Regions from separate parts of the Luteibacter sp. P4_E6 genome, predicted to be linked through region 1. Evidence: riboswitches for the same ligand, from Rfam matches in the RefSeq annotation. Region 1 holds a riboswitch; each other region holds the start of a gene.
What was found. Region 1 has a riboswitch for cobalamin ahead of btuB (TonB-dependent vitamin B12 receptor). Riboswitches for the same ligand answer to the same signal wherever they lie in the genome.

Region 2: it holds a riboswitch for cobalamin, as region 1 does, so the genes downstream of both, AC1DT2_RS04020 (ribonucleoside-diphosphate reductase subunit alpha) here and btuB (TonB-dependent vitamin B12 receptor) in region 1, are expected to answer to the same signal.
Region 3: it holds a riboswitch for cobalamin, as region 1 does, so the genes downstream of both, AC1DT2_RS01235 (TonB-dependent receptor domain-containing protein) here and btuB (TonB-dependent vitamin B12 receptor) in region 1, are expected to answer to the same signal.

Annotation. Positions count from the first base shown of each region.
Region 1 covers NZ_JBFUJE010000119.1:4,675-9,596, forward strand. The annotation lists gene AC1DT2_RS09710 (hypothetical protein) at 1-209, shown strand, start outside; gene AC1DT2_RS09715 (S1 family peptidase) at 331-2,304, shown strand; cobalamin riboswitch at 2,473-2,702, shown strand; gene btuB (TonB-dependent vitamin B12 receptor) at 2,822-4,699, shown strand; partial or broken gene AC1DT2_RS09725 (hypothetical protein) at 4,724-4,922, shown strand, end outside.
Region 2 covers NZ_JBFUJE010000031.1:13,974-20,418, forward strand. The annotation lists gene AC1DT2_RS04015 (hybrid sensor histidine kinase/response regulator) at 1-1,654, opposite strand, end outside; cobalamin riboswitch at 1,845-2,056, shown strand; gene AC1DT2_RS04020 (ribonucleoside-diphosphate reductase subunit alpha) at 2,215-4,728, shown strand; gene AC1DT2_RS04025 (ribonucleotide-diphosphate reductase subunit beta) at 4,894-5,922, shown strand; gene AC1DT2_RS04030 (acyl-CoA thioesterase) at 6,092-6,445, shown strand, end outside.
Region 3 covers NZ_JBFUJE010000007.1:5,428-14,373, forward strand. The annotation lists gene AC1DT2_RS01220 (GntR family transcriptional regulator) at 1-391, shown strand, start outside; gene AC1DT2_RS01225 (SIS domain-containing protein) at 407-1,441, shown strand; gene nagA (N-acetylglucosamine-6-phosphate deacetylase) at 1,459-2,604, shown strand; cobalamin riboswitch at 2,651-2,886, shown strand; gene AC1DT2_RS01235 (TonB-dependent receptor domain-containing protein) at 3,024-4,907, shown strand; gene AC1DT2_RS01240 (efflux RND transporter permease subunit) at 5,166-8,327, shown strand; gene AC1DT2_RS01245 (MATE family efflux transporter) at 8,444-8,946, opposite strand, start outside.

The DNA of each region.
Region 1 (4,922 bases):
CTTCCGGCGCGAGCTATTTCTACGAACGGATTGGCACATCGATCGGCCTCGACATCGCCAAGGCGCCATCCGGGCACTGGATCTTGCAACATAAGGATGAGCATGGCGTGGTTCTCGAGACGTTCGATCTGGTGCCGACGAAGTCGGGCGGATTCTCCGGAACCTGGACGCAGGCTGCGAAACCGGGGCTCCCGGTTGTCTTGCAATAATTGCGGCAGACACTCTGCCGTCGTTATTGAGTGGGGTTGACTGACACTGTATCGTCTGACGCGGTTCAAGCCTTGCCAGGGAGGCTGCTGAAACTCCCGGCCCACCAGCCCGAGCGCCTTCATGCAAATTCACGGACGTATCTGCCGCCTGACCCTCTTCTCAATAGCCGTGTGGTTCTCGCAGAGCCTGTCTGCCGCCACCCTGGACGCGTCGCATTTGCCCGTGGTGAAAGGCGCCACGTTCGAGGTGGTGCTGGCCAAGCCCGACGATTCATCCGCACGCTACGAGAAGCCGCTCCCGCTGGAAAAGCTCCCCTTCCAATACCGCAACGACAAATACAATTCGATCGGAACGGCGTTCGCCATTGGCAAGAACCGTTTCGTCACGGCTTTCCACGTGGTCATTGACGGCATTGGCGGCCGTTCGGGTCCGCCTTTGCTACGTGACGCGGACGGCAAGGTCTTTGCCATCGACAAGGTCGTCGGATTTTCCCTGGCGCAAGATTTTGTGGTCTTCACCGTGGCCAACGCGCCGGACGTGAAACCCCTGGCCGTCGACCGTGGTAACCATCTCAACGAGGCGGTTTACGCGGTCGGTAATGCGTTGGGCACAGGCGTCGTGGTACGCGATGGCCTGTACACGTCCGATACGCCGGAAGACGAGAATGGCCAGTGGAAGTGGATCCGCTTCTCGGCGGCCGCATCGCCAGGCAATAGCGGCGGCCCCCTCCTGGACAAGGACGGGAAGGTGATCGGCGTGGTGTTGCGCAAGTCGCCCAACGAAAACCTCAACTTCGCGCTGCCCATCAGTCTGGTTCTGGATGCGCCGACGAAATCGGTGGACTCGGAAAGGCGTGCCTCGGGCCGTGCCATCTTCATGGACGCGACCCAGGATGGGATCTTCCGCGTGCATGTCGACCTGCCACTTACTTTTGACGATTTCGCCAAGAGTTACCTGGCGCAGGCCGACACCTTTTTCGATTCCCAGTGGAAGGAGCTTCTCGGCCGGGAGGATGCCAACATGTTTCCCAAGGGTGATGGCAGCAAAAAAATCCTTGCCGCCGGTGCGCCGCTCGATGCCTACCCCATGGCACTTCGTCGTGGTGCTAACAACGAGTGGACCTACTGGATACCCGAGCACGCGAAGTCAGCACTTCCAGGCAATGGCTTCGTCGATGCCGGCCTGTTGGGGAAAGTCATACTGCTGCATGTGCGAAAGCCAGACGATCTGCCCCTGGCCAAGCTGTACTCCGACGCCGCCGGCCTCGTGGACCTGATCTTCAAAGCCTCCACGTTCACGCGTGACGTGGGCGACGAGAAAGTCAGGATGACGTCGCTCGGGTCGCCCATCAGCGACGTTGTCGTCGTCGATCGATGGCATCGGCGTTGGCAGCATCGCGACTTTGCCTTCCCGGCTATCGACGCCGTGCTCGAGGTGTACTCGCTACCCGTGCCCGACGGTTATGTCGTTCTCCTGTCGAAGACGCAGTCGCGTTTCCGGCACGCCGATAGCGTCCAGACCGAAACCCTCCTCGGACTGATCTCCACGACCTACGACGGTAGCTTCGCTGCCTGGAAGGAATTCCTCCAGCAAGGTGACTGGGTGCCCACGGAGCTGGCCTCTGCGAATCTCGCCATCGACTTCGGCAAGCGGTTTTCCATCGCGCCGGCGGGATTCTCGCTTAGCTATGGCCCGGATTTGCAGCCGATCGAAGCCAACGGTGAGCTCGCCGTCAGCTACGGCTATCTGGGACGCGACGGCAGCGCGACGCTGGGTATCGCGGGCATTAGCGCTCAGCCGGATATGGACAAGTACACCGCCGTACGCATCAATCGGCATCCGAAGCCATTCCCTGACTCGCCGCGCGATTATCTTTCCGGCTGGAAGGACATCGTTACCCGCGCCCACCCAGGGGACGGACAGCCGTACAAGGACTCCGACATGAGCTGGGCTGGCACGACGCTCGGTACGCCTGGTGCCGATACCAACGTGCTCTACACCTTGTACTACGGAAGCGACGCCAATCCGTCGGATGCGGTCATGAAGCAGCGGCTGGCCAACGCGGTGAAAGGCGCGACGGTTCGCGAGCACTGATCGCCCTGTGGGGCGACGATGATTGACCGGTGAACACAACACCGTGCTGTGGTCGGGCAGCAAGGAATTCGATGCAACCTTTTAAGGCTTTTGGGGCACTCAGCGGCCGGCTCGGCCGCGCACCCTTCTTTTAATTGGCCATCTATGCCYCCGTGTGCCGCGTTCGGATACACTACTTGCGCCCAAGGTGATCCAAGGCTTCAGTGCCGAGGATTGAAACGGGAATCCGGTGACGTGCGCGGCCTTTCGAGGCTGCCACCATTCCGGAGCTGCCCCCGCAACGGTAGGCGAGCAAAGGTCGGCATCAAGTCACTGTGCCATAGGCATGGGAAGGCGCCGTCCGGTAGGGATTCCCTGCGCTCGCGAGCCCGGAGACCGGCCATGAGGTACACCGGACAGGCGGAGGGCCATGTCGTGGGTTGCCGTCGGCCTTTTGCCCTCCGCGATCCTGTCTTCCCGCCTCCTGTTCCTCGCCATTGATGCCGCGCGGGTAGGCGCGGTTAGCAGGAGTTGTTTTGTGTCATTTCGTTCTTCCACCCTCGCGGTCTCCATCGCGATCGCTTTGCTCGTGCCCGCTGCGGCCATCGCCGATGATGCTTCCACCGATCTGGACAAGGTCGTCGTCACGGCCAGTCGCACAGACCAGACCCAGAGCCAGGTCCTCGCCGCCTCGACGGTGATCGACCGCGCCGATATCGAGCGTCTCCAGCCGCATTCCCTGGCTGACCTGCTGCGCGGTACCCCGGGCGTGTCGATCGCCAACAACGGCGGTCCGGGCAAGGCCACGTCCGTGTTCCTGCGCGGTACCGAATCCGATCACGTGCTGGTGATGGTGGACGGGGTCAAGATCGGCTCGGCCACCTCCGGCACTGCTGCCTTCCAGGACATCCCGGTCGACCAGATCGAGCGCATCGAAATCGTGCGCGGTCCGTACTCCAGCCTTTACGGTTCGGAAGCGCTCGGTGGCGTCATCCAGATCTTCACCCGTCATCCCGAGGGCGCGTTCGTACCGAACTTCTCGGTAGGCGTGGGCTCATACGACGCGGCGAGCGGTTCCGTCGGTTTCGCCGGTCGCGGTGCGCAAGGCTGGTACTCCGTCCAGGCAACCCATGACCAGACCGACGGCATCAATGCGTGCCGCGGGAAGCCCAGCCCGGGCGGCGCCGGCTGCTTCACGTATGAGCCCGACAGGGATGGTTACAAGAATAATGCGCTGTCTTTGCTGGGCGGCTGGCGTTTCGACGACCAGTGGGACGCTGACGCCACGGCGACGCGTACGGAAGGCCGCAACCACTACGACGGCACCAGCAGCAACTTTGCCCAGTCGGCGACACAGGTATTGGGCAGCCGCGTGCGCTACAAGCCGGCGCAGGACATCCTGATCACCGCCAGCCTGAGCCGTAGCGAAGATCTTTCGACCGACTACGAGAATGGCGTTTACGCCGACACGTTCAACACGCATCGTGACCTCGCTTCCCTCCAGGCCGATCTCGGTCGCGTCGGTGAGAGCGCCGGCCTCACCACCGTGGGCTTCGATTGGCAACGCGATCGCGTGGTTGGCAGCACCGACTACCTCGTCGATGCACGCCGCAACCACGCGCTGTTTGCCGAGTGGCAGCAGGAGTACGGCGACAGCTCCGTACAGGGCAGCGTGCGTCGTGACGAGAACAGCCAGTTCGGCGGCAAGACCACCGGCAGCCTCCAGTACGGCTATGCGCTGACGAAGACCTTGCGCGTGACCGCTAGCTACGGCACCGCTTTCAAGGCGCCGACCTTCAACGACCTGTATTTCCCCGACTACGGCAATCCGGATCTGGGCCCGGAGACATCGAAGAACTGGGAGCTGGGGTTGCGGGGCACGCCGGGCTGGGGCCACTGGTCCGTCAACGGCTTCCAGAACAAGATCGACCATTTGATCGTGTTCGACTCGAGCCTGAGTGGTCCGCTGTTCCCGTTCGGCGGGGCGAATAACATCGACCGCTCGCGCATCCGTGGCGTCGAGATGGCCGCGGACACAACCATCGGTGACTGGCGCCTCGCCGGAAACGCCACCTGGCTGCAGCCGATCGACGATAGCGACGATGACACGCACGGAAACCTGCTGCCGCGTCGTGCGCGTCGCACCGCAAATATCGATGTCGACCGCAGCTTCGGCGCGTTCAGCGTCGGTGCGAGCGTGTTCGCTTCGGCCTATCGCTTCGATGACACCGCCAACGCCAACCGGCTGGGCGGCTACACGCTGACCGATCTTCGCATGGCCTATGCCTTCGCCCCGGCGTGGAAAATCGAACTGTCGGCGAACAACATTTTCGATCGTCGCTACGAGACTGCGCAGTATTACAACCAGCCGGAGCGCAACTGGATGCTGACCCTGCGTTACCAGCCCCGTTCGTAACCGTCCCACCTTCGAGGTCACCTTATGAAGCCGCTCTCACGTTCCTTGTTCACTGCTGTTGCCGGCCTGTTCGCGCTAGTGATGATCGCCACGCGCTTCAATCACTTCGGCGATGCCCTTCATCTACCCGATGCGTCCATGGCCTTGTTCTTCCTTGGCGGCATCTATCTGCGCAAGCATCTGGCCTTCGTCGGCTTCGTGGTCCTGTCGGTGCTGATCGACT
Region 2 (6,445 bases), on a different contig from region 1:
TGAGCAGCGCGTTCTCCACGTTCGAGGGATCCACCAGGGTGTTCCACAACCCGCCGGCGATCACGGTTTCCACCTCGATGGCCTCGCCCAACGCGCGGCGCAACAGTTCGTCCATGTCGCGGACGAAGCGACCGATGTTGACGACCTTGGGTGCCAGCGGCTGGCGGCGACCGAACGCGAGCAGCTGTGCGGCAAGCTTGGAGCCGCGCGTGACACCCGCCATGGCATTGGCGACGCGACGCTCCGCGCGTTCGTTCCCGGAGACGTCGGCGGCGAGTAACTGCAGATTGCCGCTGATCACCTGGAGGAGGTTGTTGAAATCGTGGGCCACGCCGCCGGTGAGGTTACCGATCGCATCCATCTTCTGCGCCTGGCGCAACTGCTCCTGGACCACGTCCAGCGCTGCTTCGCGGTCACGCTCAGCCGAGACGTCACGGGCCACGGCGAAGATCAGGCCCTCGCTGGGCACCGCTCGCCACGAGAGCGTGCGCAAGCCACCGTCGGCGGTGCGATAGCGGTTCTCGAAGCGAAGCGTGGTCTCGCCATCGGCCAGGTGGCCGGTTTCGTCCTGGGTGCGCGAGATGTCTTCCGGGTGAACGAAGTCGAGATAGGAACGACCTAACGTGTCGCGCTCGCTCCAGCCCAGGATGGTTGTCCACGCCGGATTGACCGATAGCAGGCGGGTGTCGGTGTCGGCCACGACCAGGATGTCGCTGGAGAGAGTCCAGACCCGGTCGCGCTCGTAGGTACGCTCGACGACCTGGCGCTCGAGATCTTTGGCCAGTAGCCGGAGCTCGTGCTCGGCACGGCGCCGTTCCACGGCCACGCGCGTGCGGCTGGCTACTTCGCTGACGAAGCTGATCTCTTCCTCGGACCAGTCGCGAGGGTCCGCGTGGTTGAGGTACAGGAGGGCGACGAAGCCGCCCCGTTCCGTCACCGGCATATTGATGAAGGACAAGGCGGTGATGCCGGCCAGGGCATCGGCGGTGGCAGCCGTGCGTGGGTCCGTCCGGGCGTCGGTGATCACCGTGGTCACGCCACGTTTGAGCTCATCGATGTAGCTGCCGTAGTCGCGAAAGTGCAGTACGCCGGCGAGGGTCTGGATCCCTGGCGCATTCCAGTCTCGCTCCACCGTGATGGTTTCGGCCACCGGGTCGATCGTGCCGTAGCCGGCCCGGCTCACCTTCAGCGTCCGGCCGAGTACCTCGGCGACACGGTAGGCAATATCGATCGGATCTTCCAGATCGCGCAGCAGGTTGCCGATCTCGATCAGGGCAACGCGGCGATCTTCGGCGGCACCGGAGCCGTCGGTGCCCTCTCCCGCCGAACGGATCGTCACCGCCGCGGTGGCTGGCAAACCCGGCCGGGCTTCGAGCGATACCCGCACGTGGGCTCCATCGACCGTGGCGAGGGCCAGCTCGCGCACGCCGTTGCCTGGTATGACCAGCGGCAGCGCCGCGACAAGGCGATCGCGGCTGTCGGGGTCCCACAGGCCGAGGAACCCCGAAGGCTCGTGTTCGCGCAAGCGGGCGGTCACCCAGGCGTTGGCGTAGAGCAGCTCTCCCGAAGCCGACACGGCCGCAAAGCCAAATGGCAGGGCATCGAGCGCATGGGAAAGGAGAGTCTGGTCCTGCAATGCGAACGATGAGGGCATCTGTCGAGCAATCGTGGGAGGCTGGTGGGCGGCGATTTTATCGGTTCATTGTGGTTCCCTTTGTGTAGACGGCCTTCACAGAACCTTCATTGGCGAGCCGTCGAAAAACGCTTGACAACAGGGACTCCCCAGCCGATCAACCACCTACGCCAACACCCTACATCTTGTGTTGACGCACCCCTTCGCCAGCTATATCGTGTGTCTCGTTGGTGTCCGGAGAGGCGCGACTGCCCGTCGGACTTAATAGGGAATACCGGTGTGAATCCGGAACTGCCCCGCAGCGGTAAGTGGAAACGATCCCGTTCAATGCACTGGTCCTTCGGGGACTGGGAAGCGACGGGTAGGCGGACCGCAAGGTCCACGTCCACGAGTCCGAAGACCTGCCAGCAATCGGTGCCCGAGAGGCCTCGATAGTGGTGACGGCTTCCGCGGGGAAGCACGTCGCGGACCGGAGGCCTTCAAAGGCGCTCCGTCCCCGACATTTCCCGTGTTTTGCCCCCATCGCATCGAGCCGACCCTCGGGACGGAGGTTTGACCAAGGCCATGGGGCTGCCAACACAATGACGACGATGGATTCCGCAGCGCGCGAGCGCACCGAGACGGCCGACGCGGCCGCCACTCCCTCCGCAGCAACCGACAAGGCGCCTGCCGCCGGTTACAAGAACGACGCGCCGCCGGCCTTCGCGCTGACGCCGCCGCACAACCCCGGACAGATGCGCGTGACCAAGCGCAACGGCGGCCACGAAGTGGTCGACGTGAACAAAATCGTGCGCGCGGTGACGCGCAGCGCCGATGGCCTGTTTGCGGTCGATCCGATGCGCGTGGCGCTGAAGACGATCGGCGGCCTGTACGACGGCGCCACCACCCAGGAACTCGACCAGCTGTCGATCCGCACCTCGGCCGCGCTCACGGCCGAAGAGCCGGAATACGGCCAGCTCGCCGCGCGCCTGCTCGCCGCGTTCGTCGACAAGGAAGTGTCGGGCCAGGACATCCAGTCCTTCTCGCAGTCGATCTCGACCGGCTTCGACCTGGGCATCCTCAACGAGCGCCTCCGCGACTTCGTGCAGATCAACGCGCGCAAGCTCAACGATGCGATCGACACGACCGGTTCGCGTCGCTTCGAGTATTTCGGCCTGCGCACGGTGTACGACCGCTACCTGCTGCGCCACCCGACCAAGCGCTTCGTGATCGAAACGCCGCAGTATTTCTTCATGCGCATCGCCTGCGCGCTCGGCGGCAACGACGTGGCCGAGACGCTCGAGCTGTACCGCATGCTCTCGTCGCTGGAGTACCTGGCCAGCTCGCCGACCCTGTTCAACGCCGGCACCGCGCATGAGCAGCTGTCGTCGTGCTTCCTGCTCGACTCCCCGCAGGACGCGCTGGAATCCATCTACGCCAAGTATGGCGACGTGGCCCAGCTATCGAAGTTCGCTGGCGGCATCGGCCTGGCCTACTCGCGCATCCGCTCGCGCGGTTCGCTGATCAAAGGCACCAACGGCCATTCGAACGGCCTCGTGCCCTGGCTGAAAACGCTCGACGCCTCGGTTGCCGCGGTGAACCAGGGCGGCAAGCGCAAGGGCGCGGCCTGCGTGTACCTGGAATCCTGGCATGCGGACATCGAGGAGTTCCTCGAGTTGCGCGAGAACACCGGCGACGACGCGCGCCGCACACACAACCTCAACCTGGCCAACTGGGTCCCCGACCTGTTCATGCGCCGCGTGGAACTGGACGGCGACTGGTCGCTGTTCGATCCGAAGATCGTCCCGCATTTCGTCGACACCTGGGGCCCGACCTTCGACGCCGCCTATGAAAAGGCCGAAGCCGAAGGCCTCGCGTCGAAGTCGATCAAGGCACGCGAGCTCTACGCCCGCATGCTGCGTTCGCTGGCCCAGACCGGCAACGGCTGGATGACCTTCAAGGATCGCTCCAACGCGACCAGCAACCAGACCGCACTGCCGCAGAACGTCATCCACCTGTCCAATCTGTGCACCGAGATCCTCGAAGTGACCTCGGAAGGCGAGACGGCCGTGTGCAACCTCGGCTCGGTGAACCTCGCCCGCCACGTGGTGGATGGCCAGTTCGACTACGACAAGCTCGCCACCACCGTGCGCACCGCCGTTCGCCAGCTCAACCGCGTGATCGACCTCAACTTCTACCCGATCGCCACGGCGAAGACGGCGAACATGAAGTGGCGCCCGGTCGGCCTCGGCGTGATGGGCCTGCAGGATGTCTTCTTCAAGCTGCGCCTGCCGTTCGATTCGGAAGAAGCCCGCAAGCTGTCGACGCGTATCCAGGAAGAGATCTACTTCCACGCGCTGTCGATGTCGAACGAGATCGCCGAGCGCGACGGCCCGTTACCGGGCTTTGAAGAAACCCGTTCGGCCAACGGTGAAATGCAGTTCGACTACTGGCCGGCCGCCACGCCGACCGATGCCGACGGCCGCTGGGCCGATCTGCGCGAGAAGATCAAGGCCAAGGGCCTGCGCAACTCGCTGCTCATCGCCATCGCGCCGACGGCAACCATCGCCTCGATCGCCGGCTGCTACGAGTGCATCGAGCCGCAGGTGTCGAACCTGTTCAAGCGCGAAACACTGTCGGGCGACTTCCTGGTGGTCAACCGCTACCTGGTCGACGAGCTGAAGACGCTGGGCCTGTGGACCGGCGAAGTGCGCGACCAGATCAAGCTCGCCGAAGGCTCGGTGCAGGGCATCACGGCGATCCCGGCACGGCTGCGCGAGGTGTACCGCACCACCTGGGAACTGCCGCAGAAGGCGCTGATCGACCTCGCCGCCGCGCGCGGTGCGTACATCGACCAGAGCCAGTCGCTGAACCTCTTCATGGAGAACCCGAACATCGGCCAGCTCTCCTCCATGTACATGTACGCGTGGAAGTCCGGCGTCAAGACGACCTACTACCTGCGCTCGCGTCCGGCTACGCGTATTGCCAAGACCACGGTCAGCTCCCCGGCCGCCGTGCAGGCACCGATCGCCCCGGCCGCGGATGCACAGGAACAGGCCGAAGCCGCGGTGTTCTGCTCGCTGGAGAACCCCGAGTACTGCGAAGCCTGCCAGTAACAGTAGAGAAATGTAGGAGCCGATTCATCGGCGATAGGGGTACCGGAAACCTGTGGGAGCCGGCTATTGCCGGCGATCCCGCGGCAGCGGGCCAGACCGACGCAAGCACCCATCGCCGCTGAAGCGGCTCCCACAAAAGCCGCTCATTCTTTCCAGAGGTACCCGATGTCCGCTGCACCGATCACCCGCGACTCCAACATCCTCGAGCCCGGCTTCGAACTGACGCTGCGGCCGATGAAGTATCCGCAGTTCTACGAGATGTACCGCTCCGCCATCCGCAACACCTGGACGGTGGAAGAAGTGGACTTCTCGCTGGACACGTCGGACCTGAAGTCGAAGATGTCGGACGCGGATCGCCACCTCATCCATCGCCTCGTGGCCTTCTTCGCCACCGGCGACACGATCGTGTCGAACAATCTCGTGCTGAATCTCTACCAGCACATCAATTCGCCCGAAGCGCGCATGTACCTCTCGCGCCAGCTTTACGAGGAAGCGCTGCACGTGCAGTTCTACCTCACGCTGCTCGACACCTATATCCCGGAACCGTCGGAGCGCAACAGGGCATTCGCGGCGATCGAGAGCATCCCGTCCATCGCAGCGAAGGGCGAGTTCTGCTTCAAGTGGATCGACTCCATCCAGGGCCTCAACCGCCTGGACACCCGCGAACACCGTCGCCAGTTCCTGCTCAACCTGATCTGCTTCGCCGCGTGCATCGAAGGCCTGTTCTTCTTCGCCGCGTTTGCTTACGTGTACTACCTGCGTTCGCGCGGTCTGCTGCACGGCCTGGCTTCGGGCACCAACTGGGTGTTCCGTGACGAGTCCGGCCACATGGCCTTTGCCTTCGAAGTCGTACGCACCGTGCGCGAGCAGGAACCGGATCTGTTCGACGACGAGATGCGCATGCAGGTCGAAGCGATGCTCGAAGACGCCATCGCCTGCGAAACGCTGTTCGCCCAGGACGTGCTCTCGGGCGGCGTCGCCGGCCTGTCGGTCACCGACATGCGCCAGTACCTCGAGTACTGCGCCGACCAGCGCCTTGTGCAGCTGGACATGCCGAAGAAGTACGGCTCGAAGAACCCGTTCGACTTCATGGACCTGCAGGACGTCCAGGAACTGACCAACTTCTTCGAGCGCCGCGTCTCGTCGTACCAGGTCGGAGTGGAAGGCGAAGTCGCCTTCGACCAGTCGTTCTAAGAATCTGGAACCTGGCGGAGATGAACCTGTGGGAGCCGGCTATCTGCCGGCGATCCCGCGGCAGCGGGCCAGATAGAGGCAAGCACCATCGCCGCTGAAGCGGCTCCCACAGTAAAGCGGTTTTGAGGCAGCGGCTGTATCATTGCTGCACTGCAACAGGAACAGCCTCATGACCGACATCGCCCGCCCCACCGAGGCCCGCCTCCTCGAAATCGTCTTCCCCGACCACACCAACCACCTCGGCACGCTGTTCGGCGGCCAGGCTTTGGCGTGGATGGATAAAGCGGCCTTCCTTGCCGCCTCCCGCTACTCCCGCCAGATCGTCGTCACCGCCCGATCGGAACAGGTCGACTTCCACGTTCCGGTGCGCAAGGGACAGATGGTCGAGCTGATCGCCACGGTCGTGTCGGTGGGCCGCACCTCGATGAAGATCGACGTGGCGATGTACACCGAAGACCTGCTCACCGGCGCCCGTGAGCTCTGCACCCGCGGCACGTTCACGATGATCGCGCTCGACGCCGAA
Region 3 (8,946 bases), on a different contig from region 1:
CGAAGTCACCCCCGAGGAATCCATGGCGATGAACCTGTCGCCGGGCACCCAGGTGGTCCGCCTGCATCGCCTGCGCTATGCCGGCGACGAACCGCTGGCCATCGAGCGCAGCGCTGTGCCGTTGTCGCTCCTGCCCGACCCGAACCTGGTCGAGGATTCGCTCTACGAGGCCCTGGACAAGCTGGGCAACCGCCCGCTTCGTGCCTTGCAACGCCTGCGTGCCGTCGTGCTCGGCCCCGCGCAGACGCGACTGCTGCGCCTGAGCGCCGGCAGCGCGGGACTCAGCATCGAACGCCGCAGCTTTCTCGACGACGGCCGGATCGTCGAATTCACCTGTTCCTGGTACCGCGGGGACATCTATGACTTCGTCGCCGAACTGCAAAGCGACTAACGAGCCAACCAGACCATGACGATCCAGCCGCAAGACACCCTGATGTTCCGCGAAGCGCACGAGACCGCCGAGGTCGTCGAGCGGCAACTTGCCAACAACGAAGCCGTGATCGGGGCGCTCGCCGAGCGCCTGCGCGCCACACCGCCGCGCATGGTCATCACCTGCGCACGTGGCAGCTCGGATCACGCGGCCATGTACGCCAAGTACGTGTTTGAAACCCAGCTCGGCGTCGTCACCGCGTCGGCCTCGCCGTCGGTCACCTCGATTTACCACGCGGCGCAGCGCCTCGACGGCGCGCTCTATGTGGCCGTCTCGCAGTCCGGCAAGAGCCCCGACCTGGTCCGCAATGCCGAGGCCGCGAAAAAGGCGGGTGCCTACGTGGTCGCGCTGGTCAACGTGGTGGATTCGCCGCTTGCCGATGTCGCCGACGTCGTCGTGCCCCTGCACGCCGGACCGGAAACCAGCGTCGCCGCGACCAAGAGTTATCTCGGCGCGCTGTTCGCCATCCTGCACATCGCCGCCCGGTGGAGCGGCAAGCCCGAGATCGCCGATGCGATCACCGCGCTGCCCGCCCAGCTTCGTCACGGTTGGAACGCCGACTGGTCGGCACTCACCGACGGGCTGGTGGATGCGCACAACCTGTTCGTCGTCGGTCGTGGTTTTGGTTTCGCCGGTGCGCTCGAGGCCGCGCTCAAGTTCAAGGAAACCTGTGGGCTGCATGCCGAAGCCTTCAGCGCGGCCGAGGTGAAGCACGGCCCGATGGCCCTGGTTGGCCCCCATTTTCCGGTGCTGTTCTTCGCGCAGAACGACGACACCCTGCCCGGCGTGCTCGAGGTCGCCGCCGAGTTCCGCAAGCGCGGTGCCAAGGTGTGGGTAGCCGCGCCGGGTGCCACGGGTGACGACATCCTCCCGCTCGTCGCCACGGCACCCATCGCCGCGGTGCTGGTCACCGTGCAGAGCTTCTATCGCGCCACCGCCGCCCTCGCACTGCGCCGTGGCTTCAATCCCGACGTCCCGCCGCACCTGAACAAGGTGACGGAAACCGTCTGATTCATGGAGTTCCTCGTATGACCCTCGCCCTCGTCAACGGCCGCGTCCTTACCGATAACGGATTCCAGGGTGGCTTTGCCGTCCTCATCGACGACGGAAAAATCACCGGTCTCGCGCTGCCATCCGATCCGCGCGTGCGCGCGGCGGAACGCCACGATCTCGGTGGCCGCACCCTGCTACCCGGCTTTATCGACTGCCAGGTCAACGGCGGCGGTGGCGTGCTGTTCAACGACGTACCCACCGTCGATGCGATCCGCAGGATCGGCGAGGCGCATGCGAAGTTCGGCACGACCGGCTTCCTGCCCACCCTCATCAGCGACGATGTCGACGTCATGGCGAAGGCTATCGACGCCGTGAACGAAGCCGTGGCCCAGGGCGTGCCCGGCGTGCTCGGCATCCATCTCGAAGGCCCGTTCATCGCGCCCGAACGCAAGGGCGTGCACGATCCGGCCAAGTTCCGCATCGCCGATGCGAGTGACGTGGCGATGGTCGCGCGCCGCCACGGCGGCGTGACTCTGCTCACCCTCGCACCGGAACGCGCCAGCGCCGCCGTGCTGCAGGAGCTGGTCGCCAACGGCGTCATCGTCGCTGCCGGCCACACCGCCGCCGACTACGACACCACGCGTAACGCGCTGGCCACTGGCATTCGCGGCTTCACGCACCTGTTCAACGCCATGACCCCGTTCACCAGCCGCGAACCTGGTGTGGTCGGCGCCGCACTCGAGGATCCCGCCAGCTGGTGCGGCCTGATTGTCGACGGCCACCACGTGCATCCGGCTTCCTTGCGTGTCGCCATCGCGGCGAAGGCGCGCGAGAAGATGATGCTGGTGACCGATGCCATGCCGCCGGTCGGCTCCGACGACCCGACCTTCGTGCTGAAGGGCGAGACGATCACGGTGAAGGACGGTGTCTGCCAGACCGCCGACGGCACCCTGGCCGGCTCCGCGCTGGACATGGCCACGGCCGTACGCAACACGATCAACATGGTCGGCGTGCCTTATGACGAAGCCGCCCGCATGGCCTCGACCTACCCGGCCGCCTTCCTCGGCCTCGGCGCCACCCACGGCCACATCGCCGCCGGCTACCGTGCCGACCTGGTCGTGATGGACCACAACCACGAGGTCGTCGAGACCTGGATCGGTGGCGTCCGCGTCGTCGGCTGACACCGTCACGTTTGTTAAATCCGCGTGACATGAACCCGGCGGCCCGCTAGAGTGGCGCCGTTCGGGTGTCCCGGCCGGCGGTCGCTGGTGGGATGAAACGGGAAGCCGGTGCGTCGCCTCGCGACTATTCCGGCACTGCCCCCGCAACGGTAAGCGACAGGAAGGCCTGAAGGTCTTTACGGAAACCGGCCATACGCCACTGCGAAAGCGGGAAGGCGCCGGGTTCCGCCACGGCAGGTGGCTGACGCGAGTCCGGAGACCGGCCCGARGCATTCGCCTCGCGACACTCGCGGGGCGTTTTATGTTGGGCGATTCGCGGAGGGCGGATCCGGACAGCGTTCCGGGTCGATCCGTGCCCGCATGCCGTTCGCCGTTTGTCCTCCGTTTCGCCTTTAGCGACGCACTAAGGAAACGGCTCCATGAAGAAGACCCTGCTCGCGATGGCCCTGCTGTCGTCCATCGCCGCCACCCACGCGGCCGACGCTCCCGCCGAGAAGCTCGATCCGGTGGTGGTCACGGCCAACCGTGCGGCCACGCCGCTCGACGAAGTGCTCGCCCCGGTCACGCTGATCACCCGCGAGGACATCGAGCGCCTGCAGCCGGTCAGCGTGCAGGACCTGCTCACCGGCCTGCCGGGCATCGTCATGGCGAACACCGGTGGCATCGGCCAGCAGACATCGTTGTTCATGCGCGGCACCAACTCCTCGCACACCCTGGTCCTATTGGACGGTGTGCGCGTCGGCACGGTCGGTGCCGGCATCCCGGCCTACGAGCAGCTGCCGGTGGACCAGATCGACCACATCGAGATCGTTCGCGGCCCGCAGTCGAGCCTGTATGGCTCGGACGCCATCGGTGGCGTCATCCAGATCTTCACCCGCCACGGCCAGGCCGGCGAAGCGCCCACGCCTTCGGTGTCGGTCACCGGTGGCAGCCACGGCTACACCGACGGCCAGTTCGGCCTGTCCGGTGGCACGCAGCACAGCTGGTACAACGCCAGCCTCGGCGGCCAGTACACCTCGGGCATCAATGCCTGCCGTGTCGGTGCGGGCGAGGCCTTCAAAGGCTGCTTCACCGACGAACCCGACCATGACGCCTACCGCACCTATAACGGCGCGCTCTCCGGCGGCTACCGCTGGGACGACGGTACGGAGCTCACCGGCAGCTGGCTGCGTAGCAAGGGCGACATCGAATACGACGGTGACTTCCAGAACCTGACCCGCCGCTCGCAGCAGGTCGCCGGCACCAAGCTCGCGTTCAACGCGCTGGAGAACTGGCGCATGTCGATCAGCCTGGGCCAGAACCAGGACCGCGCCGACAACTACCTCAACGGCGCCGACAAGACCCTGGACTTCGTGAACTACGGCGTCGACAAGGCGCGCGTGGGTTACCTGTACTCCAAGCGCAACCAGGCCTCCTGGCAGAACGATTTCACGCTCGCTCCGGGCCAGACGCTCAGCGTCGGCGTGGACTTCCAGCAGGAGAAGCTGAAGAGCGACACGGATTACCTGAAGGACACGCGCGAGAACACCGGCGTGTTCGCGCTGTACCAGGGCATCTTCGGCGCCAATGAGATCCAGCTGTCGGCACGTCACGACCACAACAACCAGTTCGGCAACCACACCACCGGCCAGGCCGCGTACGGCTTCCGCTTCGACAACGGCATGAAGGTCACCGCCTCCTACGGCACCGCGTTCCACGCGCCGACCTTCAACGACGAGTACTACCCGTACGGCGCGCCGGTGAACCTGAGCCCGGAGAAGTCGCGCACGGCCGAGATCGGCCTGTCGGCCCGCCCGGGCATCTGGAACTGGGCGGTGAACGCCTACCAGACGCGGGTGAACGACCTGATCGGCTTCGATGCGAACTTCCTGCCGATCAATGTCAGCAAGGCACGCATCCGTGGCGTTGAAGGACAGCTGGGCGCGGACGTGGACGGCTGGCACCTGCGTGGCTACGCCACCCTGCAGCAGCCGAAGGACCGTGACAGCGGTGACGAGTACAACAACCTCCTGGCACGCCGTCCCAAGCGTACGGCCCGCGTGGACGTGGACCGCGATCTCGGCGCCTTCACCGTCGGTGGCTCGGTCTACTCCGCCGGTTACAGCTACGACGATGCCGCGAATACGACACGCCTGGGCGGCTACGCGACGGCGGATGTTCGTGCCACCTGGCACGTGGATAGCGACTGGAGCGTCCAGGGTCGCCTGGCCAATGCGTTCGATCGTCGCTATGAGACCGCGGCGTATTACAACCAGCTGGGGCGGACCTATTACCTGACCGTGCGGTATTCGCCGGCGCGTTGAGTCACCCCCATCGCCGATAAATCGGCTCCCACATGAGACCTGCCTGACCATGGAAGGTGCCAAGCCTTGTGATGGAAGGTGCCAGGCTCTGTGTGGGAGCCGCTTCAGCGGCGATTCCCTATGTTTTGCCTCGATATAAATGAACGCGACACCCCTGCCTTCCGGCAGGGCCCCCACTAAAGGCACACGCGACACCGTCGCGCTGCCGTCATAAAGTCCACGGGCGCGGGTATGCTTCCCGCGATCACAGGAAGTGTCGTGAACTTTTTTGCACCATTCATTCGCCGGCCGAGAGGTACGTCGCTGCTTGCGGCGGGCCTGACCCTTGCCGGTGCGATCGCATACATGCTGCTTGGCGTGGCCGCGCTGCCCTCGATTGAGGTGCCGGCGGTATTCATCCAGACCCAGATGCCGGGTGCCAACGCGCAGACCATGGCGTCGACCATCATCGCGCCCCTGGAACGCCACCTCGGCCAGATTCCGGGCGTCGACCAGATGTACTCGAACAGCTCCGAAGGGGCTGGCTTCGTTCGTGTCCGCTTCACCATGGACCGCAGCACTGACGCTGCCGCACGCGACGTGCAGGCGGCCATCAACGCGGCCGCGGCCGATCTGCCGGCCGGCATGCCCTCGCCGCCGCAGTACTTCAAGTTCGATACCGGGCAGATTCCCGTCCTCCTCGTCGCCTTCACTTCGAAGACGATGCCGCCGGACAAACTGTTCGACGTAGTCAATACGCTGATCATGCCCAGTGTGAAGCAGATCGACGGCGTCTCGCGCGTGCAGGTGTTCGGTGGCACGCCGCATGCCGTGCGCATCGAGCTGGATACCAATGCGCTGTCGTCCAAGCAGCTGACGGCCAACGACGTTTCCAATGCACTGAACGCGGCCAACGTGAATTCCCCGCAGGGTGTGCTGTCCGACGGCGTCACGCAGATGACCGTGACCGCCAACGACGGACTGCGCGAGCCGGAAGATTTCGCCAACATCCTCATCGCCGTGCGCAACAACGTACCGGTACGCTTGTCCGACATCGCCAAGGTGACCAGCGGCGAGCAGGATCAGTATCAGGCGGCGTGGTTCCAGGGCGACCGCTCGGTCACCATGCAGATCAGCAAGCGGCCGGAGGCCAATTCCATCGCCACGGCCGAGGCGATCCGCGCCGCCTTGCCGCGCTTCCAGTCGTCGTTGCCCGCCGATGCCGTGGTGACGCCGATCTTCGACCTCACGCAGACCACCCAGTCGGCCCTGCACGAGGTAAAGGTCGCGCTGCTCATCAGTATCGTGATGGTGGTGCTGGTGATGATGGTGTTCCTGCGTCGCCTGGGCCCCACCCTGATCGCCACGCTCAGCGTGCCGCTGTCACTGGCTGGCGCGTTCGTGGTGATGTGGATCCTCGGTTACACGCTCAACACCATGTCGCTGATGGCGCTGGTGCTGTGCATCGGCTTCGTCGTGGACGATGCGATCGTGGTGATCGAGAACATCGTTCGTCATATGGAGAATGGAACGGGCCCGATGCCAGCCTCGCTGGAAGGCGTACGCGAGATCGGGTTCACCGTCGTCTCGATCACGCTGTCGCTGATCGCCGTGTTCGCGCCACTGCTGTTCGGCAACAACATGATCACCAAGCTGCTGCGCGAGTTCTCGGTGACCCTTGCCGCCGCCGTGGTGATCTCGGCCGTCGTCTCGCTGACCCTGACGCCGGCGTTGTGCGCCAGGTATCTCAAGCACGACGATGCCGATCGCAAGGTAAGCCGCTGGGAGCGTGCGCTCGAGCGCTTCGATCGTGGCCTTCTCGGCACGTACGAACGGGCGCTCGACTGGGCTATGCGGCATCGGCGGGTGATGCGCTGGCAGCCGCTGATCCTGCTGTTCGCGACGTTTGCGCTTGGCTTCGCGGTGGTGAAAACCGCTGGCGGCAATTTCATGCCCGACGAAGATACCGGCATGCTGCAGGCCGAGGTGACCGCGGACGCGAACATCTCGCCAGACGAAATGTCACGCCGGCTCAAGCGCGTCGGCGACATCATGCAGAACGACCCGACGGTCGCCGATGTAAACACCATCCTCGGCAGCGGCAATGACGGCGCGGCCGTCGGCAACTCCGGCCTGATGTTCATCGACCTCAAGCCGAAGGGCAGCGGGCCGGACCATCGCAAGGAATCGATCAAGGAGATCATGGAGCGCCTCGGTAAGCAGTACGAGAAGCTCTCCGATGTCCAGGTTTTCATGAGCCCCGTGCAGTTCCTCGGCGGCGGTGGGAATAACGGCAACCGCGGGCAGTACTCGTTCCAGCTGATCAGCACCGGCGGTGAGAACCTCCAGCCCTGGGTGATGAAGCTGGTGCGCAAGATGCGCACGATTCCCGAGTTCAAGGATGTCGGAAGTGACTTCGACGTGGTCGGCAAGCAGCAGATGCTTCAGGTGGACCGCGATTCGGCGGGGCGTCTGTCGGTTGGCATGGGCATGGTCGATTCCGCGCTTTATAACGCCTTCGGCCAGCGTCAGGTCTCGATCATCTACTCGGATATCAACCAGTACTGGGTGGTGCTCACGGCAGCCGCGGCGCAAACGTTGAGCCCCGACGCCCTGTTGAATACCTACGTGAAGAGCGGCACAGGCGTCATGGTGCCACTGTCCGCGCTGGCAAAGATCGCCCCGGTCGCGACGCCCACCACGATCACTCATCAGAACCAGCTCGAATCGGCCGACATCACCTACAACCTTCCGCCGAAGATCGCCCCGGACAAGGGCAACGCCATGGTCGAGGAGGCCGTGCGCCAGCTCAACCTGCCCGAGGGGATCCGCATGGACTTCACTGGCACGAACCAGCGGCTGAAAGATGCTCAATCCAATGGCATGGTGTTGTTGATCGGGGCGATCCTCGCCGTCTATATCGTGCTGGGCATTCTCTACGAGAGCCTCGGGCATCCGTTGACGATCATCTCCACACTGCCGGCTGCGGGCGCAGGTGCCTTCCTCGCCATGCTGATCACGCAGCAGCAGCTCACGCTGATGACGATCATCGCGGTGCTGTTGTTGATCGGCATCGTGAAGAAGAACGCCATCCTGATGGTCGATTTCGCGCTCGTCGCGCAACGCGAGTACGGGATGTCACCCGTGGAGGCGATCCGTCAGGCTGCGCTGGTGCGGTTCCGACCGATCACCATGACCACCCTGGTGGCGATGGGCGCAGCGCTTCCGCTGGCGATCGGCTTCGGCGTGGGTTCGGAGATGCGTCGCCCGCTCGGTATCGCGATCGTCGGCGGCCTGCTGGTATCGCAGCTTCTGACCTTGCTCAGCACGCCGGCGATCTACCTGTGGAACCACGATCGCAAGATTCGCGTGGCACGGCGCAAGGACCGTCGCATGCTCAAGCACCGCTACAAGAACTGGTTGAAAATCCGCAAAGCCTGACAATCCCGCTCGTTGTAGGAGCCGATTCATCGGCGATCGGGTGCTCGCCTCACCCTGGCCCGCTGCCGCGGGACCGCCGATGAATCGGCTCCTACAAGTTACGGACAGCGTTGGGATTACACCGCGGGTGTGGCGTCCACGACCGGTGCTGTGGCGGGCAACATGTGCGCCTTTTTCCAGCTGCCACGACGGTAGTACACCGTCGTGATCACCAGCGAGACGAGAGAGCCGACGGGAAAGCTCCACCAGATCGCATCCGCACCGATGACCGGTTCGAGCAGCGCAGCGAAGGGATAACGCACGAGCCACATCGAGATGATAAGCACGACCAGCGGCAGCATCACCGCACCCGTGGCGCGCACCACACCGAACATCACGAAGGTCACGCCGAACAGCAGGAAGGACCAGACCACGATGTGGTTGAGGTGCTGGGCGATACCGATGGCCGAGCTGTCACTGCCCAGGAACAGCACCAGCGCCGCGCGGTTGAACAGGTAGATGATGAGCACCAGCGTGCCGGTCAGTGCGAAGTTGGTCAGCACACCGGCGCGCCCGATGCCCGCGACGCGATCCCAACGCTTCGCACCGACGTTCTGCGCCACCATCGAGGACACCGCGC